Regions from separate parts of the Pseudoalteromonas sp. B131b genome, predicted to be linked through region 2. Evidence: predicted binding sites of a transcription regulator. Region 2 holds the regulator's gene; the other holds the start of a gene.
What was found. Region 2 encodes sigma-54, which starts transcription at its own class of promoters, with help from an activator protein. Its sites were predicted from a motif close to GTTGGCACGNNNNTNGNNT; they were not measured.

Region 1 (10,356 bases), on a different contig from region 2:
TTACTTTGGTGTAATTTTGCCTCAGCTAACGATGAGCCATATCCGCAAAATTACCAAGCGGCTCAAGCTCTCATCAATAACATAAAACTAAATGAAATAGACTATCTTCAAAATGAAGACAAACTCACTCAAGCGTTTAAAATAAGCAAAGAGCAAAATTGGGATAAACTTCATCTAGAAGCGGCCGCTTTGTATGCGGAGCTACTTTTTAGACAAGAAAAATACGAGGCGTTAAACACACACTTGTCTTATTACTTAAAGAACAAAGAGTTACCAAATCAAAAAAGTGTTCATTTATTATTTCTCGAATCACAACTGAAGTCTTTAGCGAGAAAGCCAAACCCAGCTCCAGCACTAATACTAGCCACGAAATTAGAAGAGAGCTTGCAACAGTATTCGACTAAAGAAAAAATCATTATTTTACGAGCACTTGCTTACTATTACACCGATACAGATTCATTGAAAAAGACCCTAAATGTTGCTCTAGAGGGGCTAGAATTAGCATTAAAAGATGACGATTCAGCATCTCAAGGATACTTTTTTAGAAAAATAGCCGATGCATACAATTATCTAAACGAAAAAGATAAAGCCGTATATTATGCAAAAAAAGCGGTTGCGGCATATGAGCAAACACAAGATGGGCTTTTTACTGCAAAAGCATATTGGAGTTTAGGCAATATATTGCTTGAGATAGAAAAACCTAAAGATGCCTTAATATACCTAGACAAAGCATTGCTCTATTTTAAAAAAGCTAATATGCAAAAAGGCTTAACCTTTGCTCAGTACTCAATTGCCAGTATTGAGTACTTACAAGCAAACTACGATAAAGCTTTAACTTTAACTAAAGAAAATATTGAGCTTGCTCTTTCTGCAGGTGTTCACGACATGCAACTCGCTTCACTCATTTTGTTAGCTGACATATATATAAAACTAGATTTACTTGATCAAGCAAATGAAGCAAACGATGAGGTATTTTTAAAATTAGATAAATTCAGCCGCAGTATTTATAAAGCCGATTTTTTAAGTAAACGCTATGAGCTAAAGCGACGCCTTAACTACACTGACGAGGCTTTTGAAGCAATTGAACAAAAACTCCTTTATACAAAAAAACACTACGAAGCTACCAGTGAAAGTAATATAAAAACACTTCAGGTCAAGTTTGAAGTAAAAGAAAAAGAAGAAAAAATACAGCAACTAGAGTACGAAAAAGACATTAGTGAACTACAAGCTAAAGAAGAGTACCAACAAAAAATAATTTGGCGACTTAGCGCTGCTATTGCATTTATTTTAGTGATTGCTTCATTATTTTTATTTTATCGGCAAGCTCGACAACGTCAAAAATATCACGATATTTCATTAACAGATTATCTAACAAATAGCCCTAATCGTAGAGGAATAATGCGCGCAGCAGAAGCAAAGCTTGATGAAGGTAAAATGACGATAGCAATTGTTGACTTAGACTACTTTAAAAAAGTTAACGACCAATTTGGTCACGATGTTGGAGATTTAGTTCTTATTGCCTTTGCAAAAGCTGTAAAAGAAACACTAAATGGTGATCATCAGTTTGGCCGCTACGGCGGCGAAGAATGGTTGTTTGCACTTAATTTGGTTGACGAACTAGCTATTCGAGATATATTTGACCAGCTCGCCACTAGGTTTACCGAGCATTGTAGTAATATAAAAGACCTTCCTAGTGATACAAAAATCACTTTTAGTGTGGGAGCCTCTGTAAGTAGCCCTTTAAAAAGTACACTAGATGTTCTTATTAAGCATGCAGATAAATTACTTTATAAAGCAAAAGAAAACGGAAGAAAACAAGTCGTTGTTGATTAAATAAGCACAGCTAAAAGTATTGGCTCATTTACTTGACTAAAGTCCGTCTAAAACCATCTGTTTAATTTTATGTGCTTTTACAAAATGATCTAATTTATGGGTGTGTATCCACCAAGTAGCGGCCTCCATAAGTAGCTCTGGGTCGTCGTTTTTATTGGCAAAAAATGCATAAAAAGAAAGCCCCACATTTTCGCCTTTAGCTGCTATTTTTTTATCGCATACGGTAATTATTTTTGCTCTTAGTTCTTCTCTCATACATACCTTATTTAATTATATTTTTACTATTAAAATACGCCATTTAAAACGCTAACGATTAGCTGTAAAAGGCTTCTATCAACCAAGCCATGATTCTCAAGCTCTTTATTAGGCGTATTTACTTTTGCAGCTTTGCATTCATTATCTAATGTCTCATTTTTACGTGTATCGGTTTCGTATGCAATATCTGCTTGTTCCATACATTTTGCCGAGCCTGCGTAAGGCTTCGCCGTACAAGCGCTTAGTAATAATAAAAGTGAAATTGCTATCAACAATTGCTTCATAACCAATCCTATTTTTACGCAACTTATTTACTTTAAATCACAGCTGCAAGTTAGGGTCAGAACGCGAGGCAGTACTACATGCACTCAGTAGAGCGCACAGCAATAATGCGGCGATGGGGGTTTTTATGTTCATCCTTAAACTATCCTATTAAGTTAACGTGCTACCTGCATTTATACCGATTGATGTTATATGTGGGAGTAACATATAGGTTGTACCTAAATAACGCTGCTACTTTATCACTGCAATAAAATAAACAACCAGTAAATATTTGTAAGGTTCTGTAGGGATTTATACTCACTTTTATAATTGAACTACGCAAAAACCTGAAATTATTGCATTCATGCAAATGTAAAATTTACAGTGATAGCAGCCTAAGAATAAAAAAATTAAAATATATTCATTAAAATACAATAACTTAATATTTGGCATTTCGTTTGCTAGTTAGTGTTATAAGCAAATAAATTGTAAAAGGACTAATTATGAATATTTTTGAAGCGCTACGTCACGATCACGACAAACAACGAAAATTAGTAGATGCGCTTATTCAAACACACGGCGACACAGAGCAGCGCCACAAGTTAATGGATGAGCTAAAAACAGAATTAGAAGAACATGCAAAATTTGAAGAACGTTACTTTTATAACCCACTTATGTTTGATGACTTAACTCATGAAAAAGCACGCCACAGCGTAGCTGAACATCACGAAATTGATGAATTAATTGAACAACTTGAAGATACAGAAATGAGCTCGTCTGCATGGTTAGTTACAGCTAAAAAGCTGCACCATTTGGTACATCATCATTTAAGTGAAGAAGAACACGAAGTGTTTCAATTAGCGGGTAAAGCACTTAACGAAGGGCAAAAAGAGAGCCTTGCTGAGCAATATAACGATGCTATGCACTAGTTGCATAACATATAAATCGACTTCCACACACTCCCTGTGTACTTATTGGTTATAAGCCATATGGCTTATAACCATTTTTTCTTTTACTACTTCACAGTAAATTTCACGTCTTGGTCGCGTAATAAGTAAAGTGTAAAACACGCAGCCCACATTGGCCATGCAGTGAAGAATAATAAGTTATTAAAGCCATCTATGTATTGGTTATAAGATGAAAGCGTAGACAAGCCATGCATCACAAAAATCACACCATAAGTAATGCGTTTTTTAATACCCGCTAAAAATGCCAATACTAATACAAGTTGCAGAGCACCGATAACATAAGCAACCATGTCTGATGAACCGCTGATCCCATAAAAGTGCTCGAAAATACGTGCGCTATGGCCTGGATTTACGAATTTATCGAATGTCCACATGATCATTACAATAAAAACGCCTAAACGAAGCGATAAAAGAGACCACTGCAGACGTTTTTGTACGTCTGAACTCATTGAACCTGTCATAAAATTCCCTCAAAAATGTATAAATAAACCTTGAAGTAATCAAGACCGTATTAGTTAGTTTTTATTTCAACACAGCGTAATTATTTTTGCTTATTTTACTTTTAGAAAATAAAGCGTGGATTATTTGAAATATGCAGATTTATTATATGGAAGTTAATACATAATAAAAGGTTAACTACCCAAAAGTAGACTACAATAAAAAGCCGATTAAAAGCAATAATTTACAGGGAATATCATACAATTGATCTATTGATGTTTCATCCACTAATGAAACAACATTACTTAATTACAGCCCCTAAAAAGCAACTGTTTTTATAATGTTCTATAAACAAAAAGAATCGAAGGTTTACTGAAAGTTATTTTTAAACCTTTCGGTCTTTATCGACATCAACATATAACCGTAGAGAGAAAACGTTTGAAACACGCATACTTGGCTTTATCCTTAGCCGCCATATTAAATACACCACTTAACTCATTTGCAGCTGAAGAATTAAAAATAACAAAAAATGATGTAATAGAGCACATTGAAGTGGCGGGCCAAATTACTAAATCTCAAGGCCTTTCAGTTAAAGATACCACTGTAGATGGCCCGTTTGGTGATAACTTAGCACTACAAGATATAGCCCGCTCGGTAACACCAATTTCAAGTGAGTTAATAGAGCAACTTAATATTACTACGCTACAAGATGTATTAGCAGTAAGCCCTAATACCTATTCAGCGAGTGGCTTTGGTGCACCAAGTTTGCCAACAATTCGCGGACAATTGGGTGAGCTTTTTCAAGATGGTACACGCCGCCAAGCTGGCAATAATGGTTTTGGGGTGCCGTTATCGTTCAACGCAGTAGAACAAATTGATGTTGTAAAAGGCGCACCGCCGGTTCTATTTGGCTCAAGTCAACGTAACGGCGGCTTTGTGAATCTACATTCTAAAAAAGCATCTACCGATGAAAGCAAAGGCAAAGCAAGTTTATCCGCGGGCCGGTGGGATCAATACCGCGTTTTGGTCGATTACAGCGCACCGATTGTAAAAGACAAAGTTGGCTTTAGAGTGAGCGCTGAGCACATAGATAACGGCAGTTACTATGATTTTTCAGGTACTAAAAGTGACAGCCTATTTGCTGCCCTTCGGGTATTACCTGATGACAAGAGCAGCTGGGATCTTAACTTTGAGTTGTACCAAGTTGAATTTACCGATAACGCAGGTATTAACCGCCCAACACAAGTACTCATAGATCATGGCTTATACATTACTGGCCAAGGCGTACAAGCAAATGGCAGTACAATACCAGCGGCTGGTTCTATTGTTTCACCTACTGGGCAAGTAAAAATAGACCGTAGTACGGTACTTACCGATCCTGATAATCAAAACGAAGCTACTACTTACTTACTACACAGCATTTATAAGCGTGAACTTTCCAGCAATGCATCAATAAAAAATATTACGTATTTTCAGCACTTACAACGCGAAGAAATTGCACAAAACAGCTTTGTTGAAATTATAGACGGTGCCGATACCGCGCAAAATCGTACCGAATTGACTTACCAATGGAGCAATGAACAGCAAACAATTTTTGCATTTGATGTGCGCTATAATCGCGTATTAGGCTATAGCCAATTTACTACCGAAGCCGACTTGCCTATTGATTTAACTGGCCCAATTTCAAATCGTCGTATTCCTTTAACCGATACGCAACAAGCGCGTTTAATTGAAATTAGCCCGGGGGTGTTCGTATCTCCCGGTGGCCAGTACGATATTAATAACGATGGTAGCGGCGACTTTAACTTATCAGACACTACGGACTCTCGCTCATGGCAAACTGGGCTTGCTATTCAGCAAGATTCAGATTGGACAAATAAGTTTCATACAAGCGTAGGTTATCGTGTTGATTATTATGATGTAGATGCGCGCGACCCAATCGCACCACAAGGTCAAGTTGCAGCAAGTGATAGCATTAATGACACGCTGCAATCGGGTCAAGTTAGCTTTAATTACAAACTAAATAATGATTACACCACTTACGGTGCAGCAAGTTATAACGAAGCTACATCAAACAGCATGGCTGGCGGTACATCACTGGGTGGCGACAACACAATCAGTGCACAAAATTTTGCTACCGAAAACACCCTTGTTGAGTTTGGTTTAAAATACGCACCAACCGACAGCGATTGGTACGCCGATGGTGCTTTGTTTAGCCAACGTCGTAGTTTACGTAACCGCGATGGAAGCAATACCGGTATTCGTACACAAGGGTTTGAAGGCCAAGTGTTTTACGATGCCTACCCTTATTGGTTAAGTGCCGGCTACAGTTATATTGATGCACGTTACGACAACTCTGCAAGCAGTCAAGATTCAGCGCAAGTAGCAGATGCATTTGACAACTCTCGTCCAGATATTATCGCAGGCACCGGTGTTGGTGCCCCAAGCTTTACACCATTTGCACGCTCTAATCGCCAAGTTCAAGGCATTCCTGAGCAATCGTTCAGTTTTAACGGAAATTATTCAATTAATTCGAAATGGCAAACGGGTTTTTCAGGTCTATATACAAAGAGTTACCCATTGGACTTTTTAGCGACGGTAAAAATTCGTGATCAGTACACATTAAACGTAAATACTAGCTATGCTTTTACGCCTAGTACTAAATTACGTTTAGATGTAAATAACGTCACAAATCAAAAAAACTGGCGCCCCGTATTTGAAGGCGGTTACTTTGGTGCAACTTTAGCTTTTCCTGAGTTGCCAATAAACGCCAAGTTAACCCTTACGCATAGTTTTTAAGAGAGAGAACATGATTAAAAAAATATTTCTATTATTGATTGCAGCGGCCGCCGTCGGTCTGTTCTTTCATTTTGACTTACACCAACTACTTACGCTTGATGGCTTAAAAGGATCGATGGATCAGTTTAGCGATTACAAAGAGCAGTCACCGTTACTCGTTATTGGTGGGTTCTTTTTACTGTACGTAGTAGTAACTGCTCTCTCGTTACCAGGCGCCGCTATTTTAACACTTGCAGCAGGTGCATTGTTTGGCTTAGTTGAAGGCTTATTGGTTGCATCTTTTGCCTCAACTATTGGCGCAACACTTGCTTTTTTAGTATCGCGTTACTTACTACGCGACACTATTAAACAACGTTTTCCTGAGCGCTTAGCCGCAATTGATGCTGGCGTTGAAAAAGAAGGTGGATTTTACTTATTTACTCTTCGTTTAGTGCCGGTGTTTCCGTTCTTTTTAATCAATTTACTAATGGGTGTTACCTCAATAAAGTCATGGACTTATTACTGGGTAAGCCAAGCAGGTATGCTAGCCGGTACGTTTGTATTTGTTAATGCAGGTACGCAACTGGCGCAAATAGAGAGCTTATCTGGAATTTTATCATTCAACTTAATCTTATCATTCGCTTTATTGGGTATTTTTCCATTCATTGCTAAAGGAATTTTAAACGTGTTTAAAAAACGTCGCGTATACAAAAACTACACTAAACCTAAAAAATTCGACCGTAACATGATTGTTATTGGCGCAGGCGCAGGTGGTTTAGTAACAAGTTATATTGCTGCCGCTGTTAAAGCAAAAGTAACCCTTATTGAAGCGGGCGAAATGGGCGGCGACTGTTTAAACTACGGTTGCGTTCCAAGTAAAGCCGTTATTAAAAGCGCTAAAATTGCAGAGCAAATTCGCCACGGTGAAAAATATGGCTTAGAAAACACAACTCCACAGTTTTCGTTCAAAAAAGTAATGGCACGTGTACATAAAGTAATTGCAGATGTAGCACCACACGACAGTGTTGAGCGTTACACCAATCTAGGCGTAGATGTAGTAAAAGGTTACGGTAAATTAATCGACCCATGGACTGTAGAAATTAAACTTAACGATGGCGGCACGCAAACATTAACTGCACGCACCATTGTTATTGCAACTGGCGCACGCCCATTTGTACCGCCACTACCTGGTATTGAAGAAACAGGCTATGTAACAAGCGATACATTGTGGAATAAATTTGCAGAGCTAGATGAAGCCCCTAAAAAACTTGTAGTACTTGGTGGTGGCCCAATTGGTAGCGAATTAGCACAAAGCTTTGCACGTTTAGGTTCAAGTGTTACGCAAATTGAAATGGCGGAGCGCATCATGATCAAAGAAGATCTTGAAGTGTCTACTTTTGCTCACGAAGCGTTAACCGAAAGCGGCGTTAATATTTTAACATCGCATCAGGCATTACGTTGTGAAGCTCGCGATGGTAAAAAATATATTGTTGTTAAACATAACGACAAAGAAATAGATATTGAATACGATGAGCTACTATGTGCCGTTGGTCGAAGTGCGCGCCTTAAAGGTTATGGCCTTGAAGAGCTTGGCATTGAAACAAACCGCACAGTAGTAACTAACGAATATCTAGAAACACTGTATCCAAATATTTTTGCAGCGGGTGATATTGTAGGTCCATACCAATTTACACATGTGGCAGCCCATCAGGGTTGGTACGCTGCGGTAAATGGCTTATTTGGTCACCTTAAAAAGTTTAAAGTAGATTACCGTGTTATTCCGTGGACTACGTTTATTGACCCAGAAGTAGCACGTGTTGGTTTAAACGAACAAGACGCAAAAGACAAAGGCATAGATTACGAAATTACTCGCTTTGAATTTGAAGAGCTAGACCGTGCAATTACCGACAGCGCTACAAAAGGCTTTATTAAAGTGATTACACCAAAAGGCAAAGACAAAATATTGGGCGTTACTGTTGTATCTGAACACGCTGGCGATTTAATTGCTGAGTTTGTACTGGCAATGAAACACGGTTTAGGCCTTAACAAAATACTCGGTACTATCCACAGCTACCCTACTTGGGCTGAAGGTAATAAATACGCAGCAGGTGAGTGGAAACGCGCTCATGCACCTGAAAAAGTGCTTAACTTGCTTGAAAAATACCACACTTGGCGTCGAGGTTAATTATGTTTAAAACACCTTTAAAAGCATTACTACTTGGTTCGGCTTTAGTTGTAACATCGTTTGCAGCGTCATTTTCGGCCCAAGCCCAGAGCATGCACGATAGCTGGAATGCATTGTTAAATAAGCATGTTGTCGCCATTAACCATAATCACAGTACTGAGGTTGATTACGCTGCCATAAAACGTGAGCATGCACAGCTAAAAACGTATTTAGATTCGTTAACGGCTGTAACGCAAAGCGAATTCGACGCATGGGAAAAGCCTAAACAACTCGCTTTTTTAATCAATGCATATAACGCATGGACTGTTGAACTTATATTGACTAAGTATCCAGATCTTAAATCAATCAAAGAGTTAGGGAGTTTTTTAGCTCACCGTGGAGTAAAGAGTTTATTCCTTTACTTGGCAAAACTCGCAGCCTTGATGATATAGAGCATGGTTTAATACGTGGCAGCGGGAAATACAACGACCCACGCATTCACTTTGCAGTAAATTGCGCGAGTATTGGTTGCCCTGCACTTCGAGAAGAAGCGTATACAGCCACTGATTTAGAGAGCCAATTGCAAGAGCAAACGGTGCGTTTTTTATCAGATATGACACGTAATATGGCTCAAGAAAATACGCTAAGCCTCTCTTCAATATTTAAGTGGTACGGCGATGACTTTGAAAAAGGCTTTCGAGGTGCAAACACGCTACAGCAGTTTTTCTTGCAATACAGCGATGCACTTAAACTGATACCAGCTCAGCAAAAAGCACTTAAAAATGATGACATGGAAGTTAAATTTTTAGACTACAACTGGGATTTAAATGTTCGCCATTAAGTTTTGGCAAACACAGGCGCGATACAGCTTTTGCTGTGTCGCGTTTTACGTTTGTACAATCGCAAATTCAGCTGTTTTTTCGAGCGCTGTGTTTGCTAATACCGTTATTACTGCAAATAATAAAAGTGATTTGGTAATACACACACAGCAGCAATCTCGATGGCAACAAGTTCAAGCACTTGGTAGTAATCAAGATGTATACTTTTATGCATGGGGCGGCGACGCACAAATAAATGCTTATATTCAATGGGCAGCCCAGCAAGTTAAAACTAAGTACAACATTAACTTAGTGCATGTAAAACTAAGCGACACCAGCGAAGCGGTAAGCCGTGTACTCGCCGAAAAATCAGCAAACAACAACAGCCAAGGCAGCGTAGATTTAATGTGGATCAACGGGGCTAACTTTGCCACCATGAGTGAGCACTCTCTGCTTTTAAAGCAATGGGCGAGTAAACTCCCCTACTTTGCATTAACCGATGCTGCTAATAACCCTGCTGTAACCTTTGATTTTGGTTTACCTACCAATGGGATGGAAGCGCCATGGGGGCAAGCGTCACTTACGTTTTATTACGACAGCATTGCAATAAATGGTAAGGCAAACAATAAATTGCCGACGACATTAAACGAATTATTAAACTGGAGCGCACAAAACCCTGGTCGCTTTAGTTACCCAAAGCCACCTGACTTTTTAGGTATGAGCTTTTTAAAATACGCCTTAGTTGTACTGCATCAGCAAAGCAGCGAAAATATTAAAGCGCAGCTAAACCAACCAGCTACAACTAAAAATACAACACAAGTGTTAAACCCACTGTGGGACT
Region 2 (10,356 bases):
ATTGATTCAGCAAGTTGATGAACACTTAAATCACTCGTGTCGATCATATAGTCAGCGCGAGTAGTGAGAACATCGAGTAGTTCTTTTTCTTTTTTTATAGCTAAATCAAGAGGTAATGAGTCAACTGATAACGGGTGTAGACGGCGAGTCTCAGAAAAACGTTTAATTAATGTTTGATCCTCACTGTCTAGATAAAACAGAGTCGGTTTAGCAAAGCCAGGTAAGTATTCAAGGATATCGTTAAATTCATCTTGCTCTTTTGGTAAATTACGGACATCAATACTAACTGCAATTTTGTCGTAGTTATCAGATACACTTCTCACTAAAGAAGGTAGCAGATTAATTGGAATATTATCTACGCAATAATAACCTAAATCTTCAACTACGCGTAAAGCAACCGATTTTCCAGAACCGGAACGGCCACTTATGATAATTAATTCCATTTATCACCCATTATGTTAATTACGATTGTTCTACAATAACTTGATACAGTTCAGTATCTGATTTTGCGCTGCGTAACTGTTTACAAAAATCTTTATTATTTAGTTTATCAGCTATCGTTGCGAGCGTCTTTAAGTGCTGCTGGTTATCGCCATCAGGTACGATGAGAGCAACAAATATATCAACAGGGCGATTATCTATTGCATCAAAATTAATAGGTGTTTCGCTTACTAATACGAGTGCTAAAGGCTCTTCTGCACCGCTCATTCGCCCATGAGGGATTGCAATACCTCTTCCTATACCAGTGCTTCCCAGTTTTTCTCTATTCATTAAGGCGCTGAGAATATCTTGTTGAGAAAGATATGGAAGCTTGTCATGAGCAAGTTGACTGATGAACTCTAAAATTCTTTTTTTACTATTAAAAAGGACCGCAGCTCTGCTGCAGTCCTGGCATATAAGTGAACTTAATTTCATAATATTAGTGTCGAGCAAGCTTCTCTTTGTGTTTAATAACTTGGCGATCGAGCTTGTCAATCAGCGAGTCAATGGCGGCGTACATATCTTGATGTTCAGTAGAGGCAAATAACTCAGCTCCACTTACATGAATCGTTGCCTCAGCTTTTTGGTTTGATTTTTCTATATCAAGAATGACATGAACATTATTAATATGATCTGAGTGTCTTTCTAGCTTCGCAAATTTGGTATTTACATAATCTCTTAATGAATCAGTTACTTCTACGTGACGACCAGTTAAGTTTAGTTGCATAAGCATTACCCTCTTTGTTTAGCGTCTTAAATCAAACTTTTTCGCTGATTTGACGGTGGAATAGCTAGAGATTCGCGATACTTTGCGATTGTACGTCTCGCTACTTTTATTCCTTGCTCAGCTAATATATCTGCAATTTTACTATCACTCAATGGTTTTGCTGAGTTTTCTGCTGCGATTAATTTTTTAATGAGAGCGCGTATTGCTGTTGATGAGCATTCGCCTCCATTTTCAGTACTTACATGGCTTGAGAAAAAATATTTAAGCTCAAAAATACCGCGAGGTGTATGCATATATTTTTGAGTTGTTACGCGTGAAATAGTTGATTCGTGCATTTCGACCATTTCTGCTACATCATTTAAAACCATTGGTTTCATGGCTTCTGGGCCATGCTCAAAAAAACCTTGTTGTTGCTTAACAATACAATTAGTTACTTTTAATAGTGTATCGTTTCTACTTTCTAAACTTTTAATAAACCATTTAGCTTCTTGTAGATGCGAGCGAATAAACTGGCTATCACCACTTGATTTAACGGTGCGTGACATTGCTGCATATTGGCTGTTGACTCTGATTTTAGGCATGCTATCTGGGTTTAGTTCAACAACCCAGCGACCTTTTATTTTTTTCACCGATACATCAGGAATTACATACTCAGATTCTTCTCTAACTATAGTATCCGCCGGTTTTGGGCTAAGAGTATGTATTAAAGTCATTATTTCTTTAAGCTCTTCTTCTTTGAGCTTTGTTTTTTTCATTAATGTACGATAGTCGCGAGCAGCTAATAGATCAATGTGCTCGGTTAAAATCATTTTTGTTTCATTAATATAGGGTGTTTCTTTATCGTATTGGTTCAGCTGAATACATAAGCATTCTTGTAAACTACGTGCTGCAATACCAACAGGGTCAAACAATTGAATTCTTTTTAAAACAGCTTCTATTTCGTCAAGTTCAACTTCGTTGTCTTCTTCGTTCTCTTGATTAAAACTTTCTAAAATTTCTTCGCAGCTCAGTGTTAAAATACCCGAATCATCGACGGCTTCAACAATCGCAATCGCAATCGCTTCATCGGTAGGACTAAAGGGAGTCAGTTGTAGTTGCCACATTAGGTATTCATGGAGCGTTTCAGTTGAGGAGCCTTGGTATATAGATTCATCTTCAGGCATTGGTCCTGATGATGATGCTGGGGCTGCGCTCATATATTCATCCCAACTAACATCCATAGCCATTTCATCACTTAGCGTATCTTTAGCAAGTGCTTCACCACTGTCTTGCTCATATTCGCTCGGAACATCATCAGCATTTGCGCTAACAGTGACATCGTCGTTATCTGCTTTTTGCTCGTTTTTACCAGCAGAATCTTCGGCGTAATCTTGCTCTTCAACCTCTAATAGGGGGTTGCTGTCGAGTGCTTCTTGTATTTCTTGCTGGAGATCCAATGTACTGAGTTGCAACAGGCGAATTGCTTGTTGCAGCTGTGGAGTCATTGTAAGTTGCTGGCCCATGCGCAGCTGTAATGATTGCCTCATGTATCTCTAACAATCCTTTTATGTTGTTATAATTAATACTAGCAGATGCTTAAAGACATGGCGTAAATGTTACAGCCTAAATTGCTCGCCTAAATAAACATCACGTACTGTTTTATCGTTTAATACGTGTTCTGGAGTGCCTGATGCAATTAACTCACCATGAGAAACTATGTAGGCTTTTTCGCAAACATCAAGAGTTTCTCTTACATTATGGTCGGTAATTAACACACCAATACCACGATTTTTAAGATGTTCTATTATTTTCTTTATATCTAACACTGAAATAGGGTCAACACCAGCAAAAGGCTCATCAAGCAATATAAATTTAGGATCAGCGGCTAGTGCTCGCGCTATTTCAACTCGGCGACGCTCGCCTCCTGATAATGCCATACCTTGGCTATCACGAATGTGCTGAATACTAAATTCATCTAATAAATTGTTAAGTGTGTCTTCTCTTGCTTGCTTATTTAGCTCTTTACGTGTTTCTAAAATAGCCATTAAGTTTTGATAAACAGTAAGCTTTCTAAAAATTGATGATTCTTGGGGTAAGTAACCAATGCCTAATCTAGCACGACTATGCATAGGTAAAAGAGTAATATCGTTATCGTCGATAGAAATCTTGCCTTTATCACTAGGTACAAGGCCTACAATCATATAAAACGTTGTGGTTTTACCTGCACCATTAGGGCCAAGTAACCCGACTATGCTGCCAGCCTTTACTTCCAGACCTACATTTTTTACAACTTCACGGCCTTTATAACTTTTAGCTAATAGTTCTGCTTTTAATGTACTCATGGCTGACCTTTATCGTTTTTTTCTTTTTTAGTCTCAATAGGTACTAAAATAGTATGCACACGATCGGTTGAGTTTTCGTCTTTTTCAGCGCTAATTAATTGCTGTTGTATATCGTAAGTAATACTCTTGGCATTTATTTTTTGACCCGCTTGCGATACTTGTGCATCGCCAATAAGGGTTAAAAATCGTTTAGCTACATCATAACGAACTTCGTTTGCGCTGGCGCTCATTATAGTGCCGTCAGTTTGTTTTTCTTCGAAATATGCAGGGCTACCAGTTGCAATTAGTAGCTGTTTATTATCGCCTAATTCATCACGTTTATGTACTTCTAAACGGTCGGCTGTAATACGGCGGTTGCCGTGAATAATCTCAACATTTTTTTCAAAAATTCCGACGTTTTCTTTTAATTGGCCTTCTTGTTTGTCGGCACTTATTGATATTTGATTCGCTGCAGGTTGAATCGCTTGTTCAGCAGCGCTAAGGTTGAAAGCTAGTATAAGTGTCGGAATAATAAGTATTTTTGAAATTTTATTGGTCATAATATATAGTTCGCGTATGGTTAATAAGTTTTATCACTTCAGTTTTTAAATCGGCTTCAAGGCCTTTACCGGTGATCTTTAAATTGGGTCCCGTAACAATAACGGGTTGCTCTGAACGCATCGTGAGTAGTTTTATATCTACTTGAATATTATCCGCATTAATCTTGTCTATCATTGCATTATCAGTAAGATTCTTGGCAACCACGTTACCTTCTAAAATTAATTGTTTTCCTTCATATAACGTTGCTTCGTCTGCATTTATTCGCCATGTTTGTTTTTCGTTATATAAGGTGAAAATGGGCTTTTCAAAAAAGGTAAAGCCTAACTGTTGATATAATTCCATTTTAGCAGCTGTAACTTTATGATTAATTTTACCATTTTCATCATAGGCCGTTTGTTTTAGCTCAATAGCAATATAATCAGGCTTAGCGATAACTTCAGCTTCAACCTGAGCTGTCATATTTGTTTGTGCAAAATAAGGGTACCAAAGCCAAACCATACAGCTGATGAATAAAACGCTTAAAATTATGCGCGCTGTATTCATGAACTAGTACCTTTGCTAGTAAGTGGTTTGTCGTTCTCTAGCATAAGTAAGTCGGTTAGTTCTCTCACTGCGCCAAAACCACCCAGCATCTGTGTCGTGTAATGTGATAAACGCTTGATTAGTGGGTGAGCATCGTTAACTGCAACGGCAAACCCGACTAATTCCATTACCGGCATATCGGGGCCATCATCACCAATGTAGGCAATTTGATCATCACTTAGGTGAAGCTTGTTTTTTAGCTCTTCGTAAGCAATAAGCTTGTTTTCTTGACCTTGATAAATATGTTGTACTGTTAAACTGGTCATACGTTGTTGCACTATCTGCGAATGGCGACCAGTAATAACAGCCACTTCAAAGCCACTGTTTATAAGCGCTTTAATGCCAAAACCATCTTTTGTATTAAATGCTTTGAGCTCTTCACCTTGATTGCCAAGATAAATTCGGCCATCAGAAAATACACCATCAATATCGCATATAAGTAGTTTTACTTTTTTAGCACGTGCTTTTGCATCAGCACTCAGCGGTTGATAGAGTTCTTCAAATTGCATTTATAATACTCCTGCTTTTAATAAGTCTTGCATATTTAGTGCGCCAATAGGCTGGTTTTGCTCATTAACAACAATCAAGCCATTTATACGTTTGTGTTCCATTATATTAAGCGCTTCAGCAGCTAAAATATCTTGTGTAGCTGTTGTGCATGACCTAGTCATAACAAGGTCTATTTGTGTTGTATGAATATCTAGTCTTTGCTCTAAAATACGGCGTAAATCACCGTCGGTAAATAATCCCACTAGCTGATTACTTTTATCAACAATGGCTGTCATACCAAGGCCTTTGGCTGACATTTCAATAAGTGCATCTTTTACGGTTTGTGAGACGCTAATAATAGGTGTATTTGCGCCGCTGTGCATAACATCTTTTAAGGTTAGTAATAATCGTTTGCCTAAACTGCCCCCAGGGTGAGAAAGCGCAAAATCATCGGCGGTAAAACCACGAGCTTCTAACAGAGCCACTGCCATCGCATCGCCCATAGCAAGAGTCGCTGTAGTGCTCGCCGTTGGTGCTAACCCTAAAGAGCATGCTTCTTTTTCTACTTTAATGCATACATGTACATTTGCATGTGTTGCCATGGTCGATTTAGTATTGCCTGTCATGGCGATTATTTTTGCACCAAGGCGTTTTAAAACAGGGATAATATTTAAAACTTCACTCGTCTCACCTGAGTTTGAAATAAGCATGACAACATCGTTTTTGGTGATCATTCCTAAATCGCCATGGCTAGCTTCGCCTGGGTGTACAAAAAAGGCAGGGCTTCCTGTACTTGCAAGTGTTGCTGCAATTTTATTACCTATGTGGCCTGATTTACCCATGCCAATAACAATAATTCGACCTTCGCAGTCAAACATTAATTGGCATGCGTGATGAAAATTTTCATCTACATATTGCGCTATGTCATTAAGTGCTTGGCGTTCAATATTGAGAACGCGAAGACCCTGTTCGATAAAGTTCAGCGTCGTCATTATTTACCCTACTTGACTAAAAATGTACCCTTGGTAGCCCAAAAATGCGATAAGCAATAAGCCACCTTCCATTCTATTGATGCGTTGGGTGCCTCTAAAGTTCAATGACATGATGATAAGAGCAAATGTTGCACCAATCATAATGAGTATATCTCGACTCGCTACTGACGGATCGATAATGGATGGATTAATAATACCTGCGAGCGGTAACACAGCCAATATATTAAAAATGTTTGAACCAACAATATTGCCTAGAGCTAAATCATCTTCATTTTTTAATACACCGGCAATTGAAGCTGCAAGCTCCGGTAAGCTCGTGCCAATGGCAATAATAGTTAAGCCAATGACTAGATCGCTTAGGCCAAAGTATTTAGCTATGTCGACTGCGGAACCAATTAAAAAATGTGAGCTAACAGGGAGTAGAACCATGCCAATAACTAACCAAAATACCGCTTTTTTAGTTGGTACATCGTTAGGTACGTCGTCACAGGCTTCTGTTATAAATGGGTCATCTTGGTTTTTTGCGCGCAGTGAAATAATAATCAAACCGCCTATAAACACGATAAAGCCAATAAGTAAGGCGACACCTTCGGCTAATGAAAAATAATTGTCTGAAAAAATATACCAGGTAGCGAATGATATCAGCAAGACCAGTGGCATTTCGCGTTTTAATGTACTTGAAGATACAGACAGAGGTCTAAATAACGCTGTAATACCTAACACAAGTAGAATGTTTGTTATGTTTGAACCGACAGCGTTACCAACTGCAGTATCTGTTTTATTTGCGAGCGCTGCAGAAGCGGAAACCATCATCTCTGGGGCTGACGAACCCATTGCCACAACAGTTAAGCCTACAATTAGGGTTGGTACGCCAAAGTTTTTTGCAAGTGCCGCTGCGCCATAAACAAACCTGTCTGCACTCCAAACAAGAGCCGCAAAACCAAGAATTAAAATAACAAACGAGGTAACCATTATATTAAGCCAGTTATTCAAAATACAGATGGCGCGAATAGTAACAAAAGCAAAGGTGAAAGTATAAATAAAAGAGTCAGGTCAACTCTAATTACAATAACTTGTTGAATAATATTTTAAGGCGCTTATATCAGCACCTTAAGCTGCAGTTAAGCCGTTATAAACGAGTCTTATACTCCTTTTTGCAAGTGTATTACAAAATCTTACGAATTGTTTTTTCCATCTTGGTTAAAAAAGCTTTAAAATAGGTGCACTAGTGAACATTGTTATGGAGAGCGACTTGTCGCAATCAATAGTAGAAGTCAAGGATGTTAGCTTTTCGAGAGGCGATAGAAGCATATATAAAAATATGAGCTTTAGCGTTCCTAAAGGTAAAATCACTGCGATTATGGGGCCAAGCGGAATTGGTAAAACGACCATGTTGCGTTTAATTGGCGGTCAACTTAAGCCTGACTCCGGTGATATTTTATTTGAAAGTGGTAGTATCCCAAATATGTCGCGCAAAGAACTCTACGAAGCGCGAACTAAAATGAGCATGTTATTTCAAAGTGGTGCGTTGTTTACTGATATGTCGGTATTCGATAATATAGCGTTCCCAATTAGGGAGCACACTGAGTTGAGTGAAGACCTAATTCGGTTGGTTGTGCTAATGAAATTGCAAGCTGTTGGGCTACGCGGAGCGAAAGATTTAATGCCTTCTGAATTATCGGGAGGTATGGCTAGGCGCGCAGCTCTGGCACGTGCTATTGCGCTCGACCCTGAACTTATAATGTACGATGAACCATTTGCAGGCCAAGATCCTATTTCTATGGGGGTGTTGGTTAAATTAATTAAGTCACTCAACGAAGTGCTTGGTTTGTCTTCTTTAATTGTAACCCATGATGTTAACGAGGTAATGAGTATTGCTGACCACGTTATTATTATCGCTGATCAGGGTGTAATTGGTTGTGGAACACCTGACGAAATGCGCAATCATGAGTCTCCTTTAGTGCAACAGTTTTTAAAAGGGTTGTCTGATGGTCCCGTGCCTTTTCATTTTCCAGCTCAAACATATGCAGATGAGTTGCTTGGAGAAAAAGCATAATGTTGGATTTATTTCAAAAATTAGGGCATAAGACGCTAGGTCGTTTTGCGGCTCTGGGTCGCTCAACTTATATGCTTTTTGGCGCACTTGTAAATGTACCTAACTTTAAAAAGGGTACACCTCTACTTATTCGTCAGCTCTACATGGTGGGTTCGCAATCTTTGCTCATTATTATGGTGTCAGGTTTATTTATCGGTATGGTCTTGGCATTACAAGGCTATACGGTATTAGTTGGGTATGGTGCAGAGGATAGTTTAGGGCCATTAGTGGCATTAAGTTTATTACGAGAACTCGGGCCTGTTGTTACAGCGTTATTATTTGCAGGGCGAGCGGGCAGTGCGCTTACTGCAGAAATAGGCTTAATGAAAGCAACAGAACAGTTATCATCATTAGAAATGATGGCAATTGATCCACTAAAACGAATTATTGCACCGCGCTTTTGGGCAGGCTTTATAAGTATGCCGTTACTAGCGGTGATATTTTCAGCAGTGGCAATTATTGGTGCTCATTTAGTTGGAGTTGATTGGCTTGGTGTTGATACGGGTAGTTTTTGGTCAATTATGCAATCACAAGTATCGTTTCAGCAAGACATACTAAACGGTATTATTAAGAGCTTTGTATTCGCCATTGTGGTGACTTGGATAGCACTTTATAAAGGGTATGACTGTGTGCCGACCTCTGAAGGGATCAGTAAAGCAACCACCGAAACGGTTGTTCATTCGTCATTGGCGGTTTTAGGGTTTGACTTTATTTTGACAGCGGTAATGTTTACCAGCTAATAGGGTATAGATAATGAATTCACGGAAATTAGAAATTTTAGTTGGTTTTTTTGTGGCGTTAGGAATTTTAGCGTTTGCTATGCTTGCGCTTAAAGTCGCCAATTCAGGTATTAGCGGCTCAGGCGAGACGTACACACTTAATGCTAAATTTGAAAACATAGGGTCATTAAAGGCACGTGCACCAGTAAAAGTGGGCGGAGTCGTTATTGGTCGAGTAGAGTCAATTTATGTTCATCCACAGGAGTTCTTGCCAGTGGTTAATATGACCATTGATGCACAGTATTTATGTCGTTTTTCAGACACGAGCTCAATCTCAATTTTAACATCGGGTATTTTAGGTGAGCAGTATCTAGGTATCCACCCTGTTATTTCTCCTAATTCAGCAGAGCAACGCTGTTTAGGTCAAGTCGTAACCGAAAATAAGCAAGACGAAGCAATTGATGATTTATTTGGTGTAGACAGTAAAGCGTTAGGTGACGGTGATTCAATCACTGATACTAAGTCTGCCATTGTACTTGAAGAGTTAATTGGGCAGTTTTTATTCAACCAAGGTAGTGAGTAATTATTATGTTGAAAAAGTTTCTAGCTATTGTAGCAATTAGCACAATGACGCTAACTCAAAGCGTAAGTGCTGCAGATGTTAAACTAAATGATCCAAACAAAATGGTACGCCAAGTCGCGGATAACACATTTGCACGTATCAAAAAAGATCAGCCATTAATCATTAAAAATCAAGAGCATCTTCGTGTCATTGTTGAAGAAGAATTAATGCCTTATATTGACTACAAATATGCAGCACTTCGCGTGTTAGGTAGTGAAGTATCTAAAGTACGAGCAATTACAGATGAAGCTGAAAAAGCCCAAGCGATTAAAGATATTCAGCGCTTTATTGGTGTATTTAGAGAGTATTTAGTTGCCACTTACGCTGGTGTATTTACACAATATACAAATCAAAAAGTTGAGTTTGGTGCTGAGCAACCATTTAAAGGTAAAGATGTCGTTGTTGTTAAAACTAAAATTCTTGAAGATGGTAAACCTGATATCAGAATAGACTTTAAAGTTCGTGAAGATCGCGATGGTGAATGGCGAGCTTACGATATGATTGCTGAAGGTATTAGTTTATTAGACGCCAAACAAAGCGAACTACAAGGTATTTTACGTCAGCAAGGTATTGACAATGTAAGCAACCTTTTAGAGCAAAAGAGTAAGTTACCTGTTCAATTTAGAGGCAGTAGCTCGAATGACTAAATTGGCAATTAGCCAAGTTGATGAACAGCAGTTTCGAGTAAGTGGTGAACTTACTCGAAATTCCATTAGTAATGAACGGCTTTTGAACGATAAGTTAATAACTAAGCATAAAACCACTTATTTTGACCTTAGTGAGGTATCA

Region 1: the regulator sigma-54 is predicted to act here: its motif matches at 2,795-2,813, upstream of P4S65_RS18270 (hemerythrin domain-containing protein).

Annotation. Positions count from the first base shown of each region.
Region 1 covers NZ_JARLUZ010000002.1:62,406-72,761, reverse strand. The annotation lists gene P4S65_RS18285 (tetratricopeptide repeat-containing diguanylate cyclase) at 1-1,833, shown strand, start outside; gene P4S65_RS18280 (DUF6500 family protein) at 1,870-2,088, opposite strand; gene P4S65_RS18275 (hypothetical protein) at 2,118-2,372, opposite strand; gene P4S65_RS18270 (hemerythrin domain-containing protein) at 2,853-3,278, shown strand; gene P4S65_RS18265 (hypothetical protein) at 3,365-3,778, opposite strand; gene P4S65_RS18260 (TonB-dependent receptor) at 4,194-6,554, shown strand; gene P4S65_RS18255 (FAD-dependent oxidoreductase) at 6,565-8,718, shown strand; partial or broken gene P4S65_RS18250 (DUF547 domain-containing protein) at 8,721-9,538, shown strand; gene P4S65_RS18245 (ABC transporter substrate-binding protein) at 9,525-10,356, shown strand, end outside.
Region 2 covers NZ_JARLUZ010000001.1:204,977-215,332, reverse strand. The annotation lists gene rapZ (RNase adapter RapZ) at 1-443, opposite strand, end outside; gene ptsN (PTS IIA-like nitrogen regulatory protein PtsN) at 463-915, opposite strand; gene hpf (ribosome hibernation promoting factor) at 920-1,207, opposite strand; gene P4S65_RS01055 (RNA polymerase factor sigma-54) at 1,234-2,733, opposite strand; gene lptB (LPS export ABC transporter ATP-binding protein) at 2,803-3,528, opposite strand; gene lptA (lipopolysaccharide transport periplasmic protein LptA) at 3,525-4,067, opposite strand; gene lptC (LPS export ABC transporter periplasmic protein LptC) at 4,057-4,611, opposite strand; gene kdsC (3-deoxy-manno-octulosonate-8-phosphatase KdsC) at 4,608-5,159, opposite strand; gene P4S65_RS01030 (KpsF/GutQ family sugar-phosphate isomerase) at 5,160-6,131, opposite strand; gene P4S65_RS01025 (calcium/sodium antiporter) at 6,135-7,103, opposite strand; gene P4S65_RS01020 (ATP-binding cassette domain-containing protein) at 7,372-8,187, shown strand; gene mlaE (lipid asymmetry maintenance ABC transporter permease subunit MlaE) at 8,187-8,966, shown strand; gene mlaD (outer membrane lipid asymmetry maintenance protein MlaD) at 8,980-9,528, shown strand; gene P4S65_RS01005 (MlaC/ttg2D family ABC transporter substrate-binding protein) at 9,534-10,214, shown strand; gene P4S65_RS01000 (STAS domain-containing protein) at 10,207-10,356, shown strand, end outside.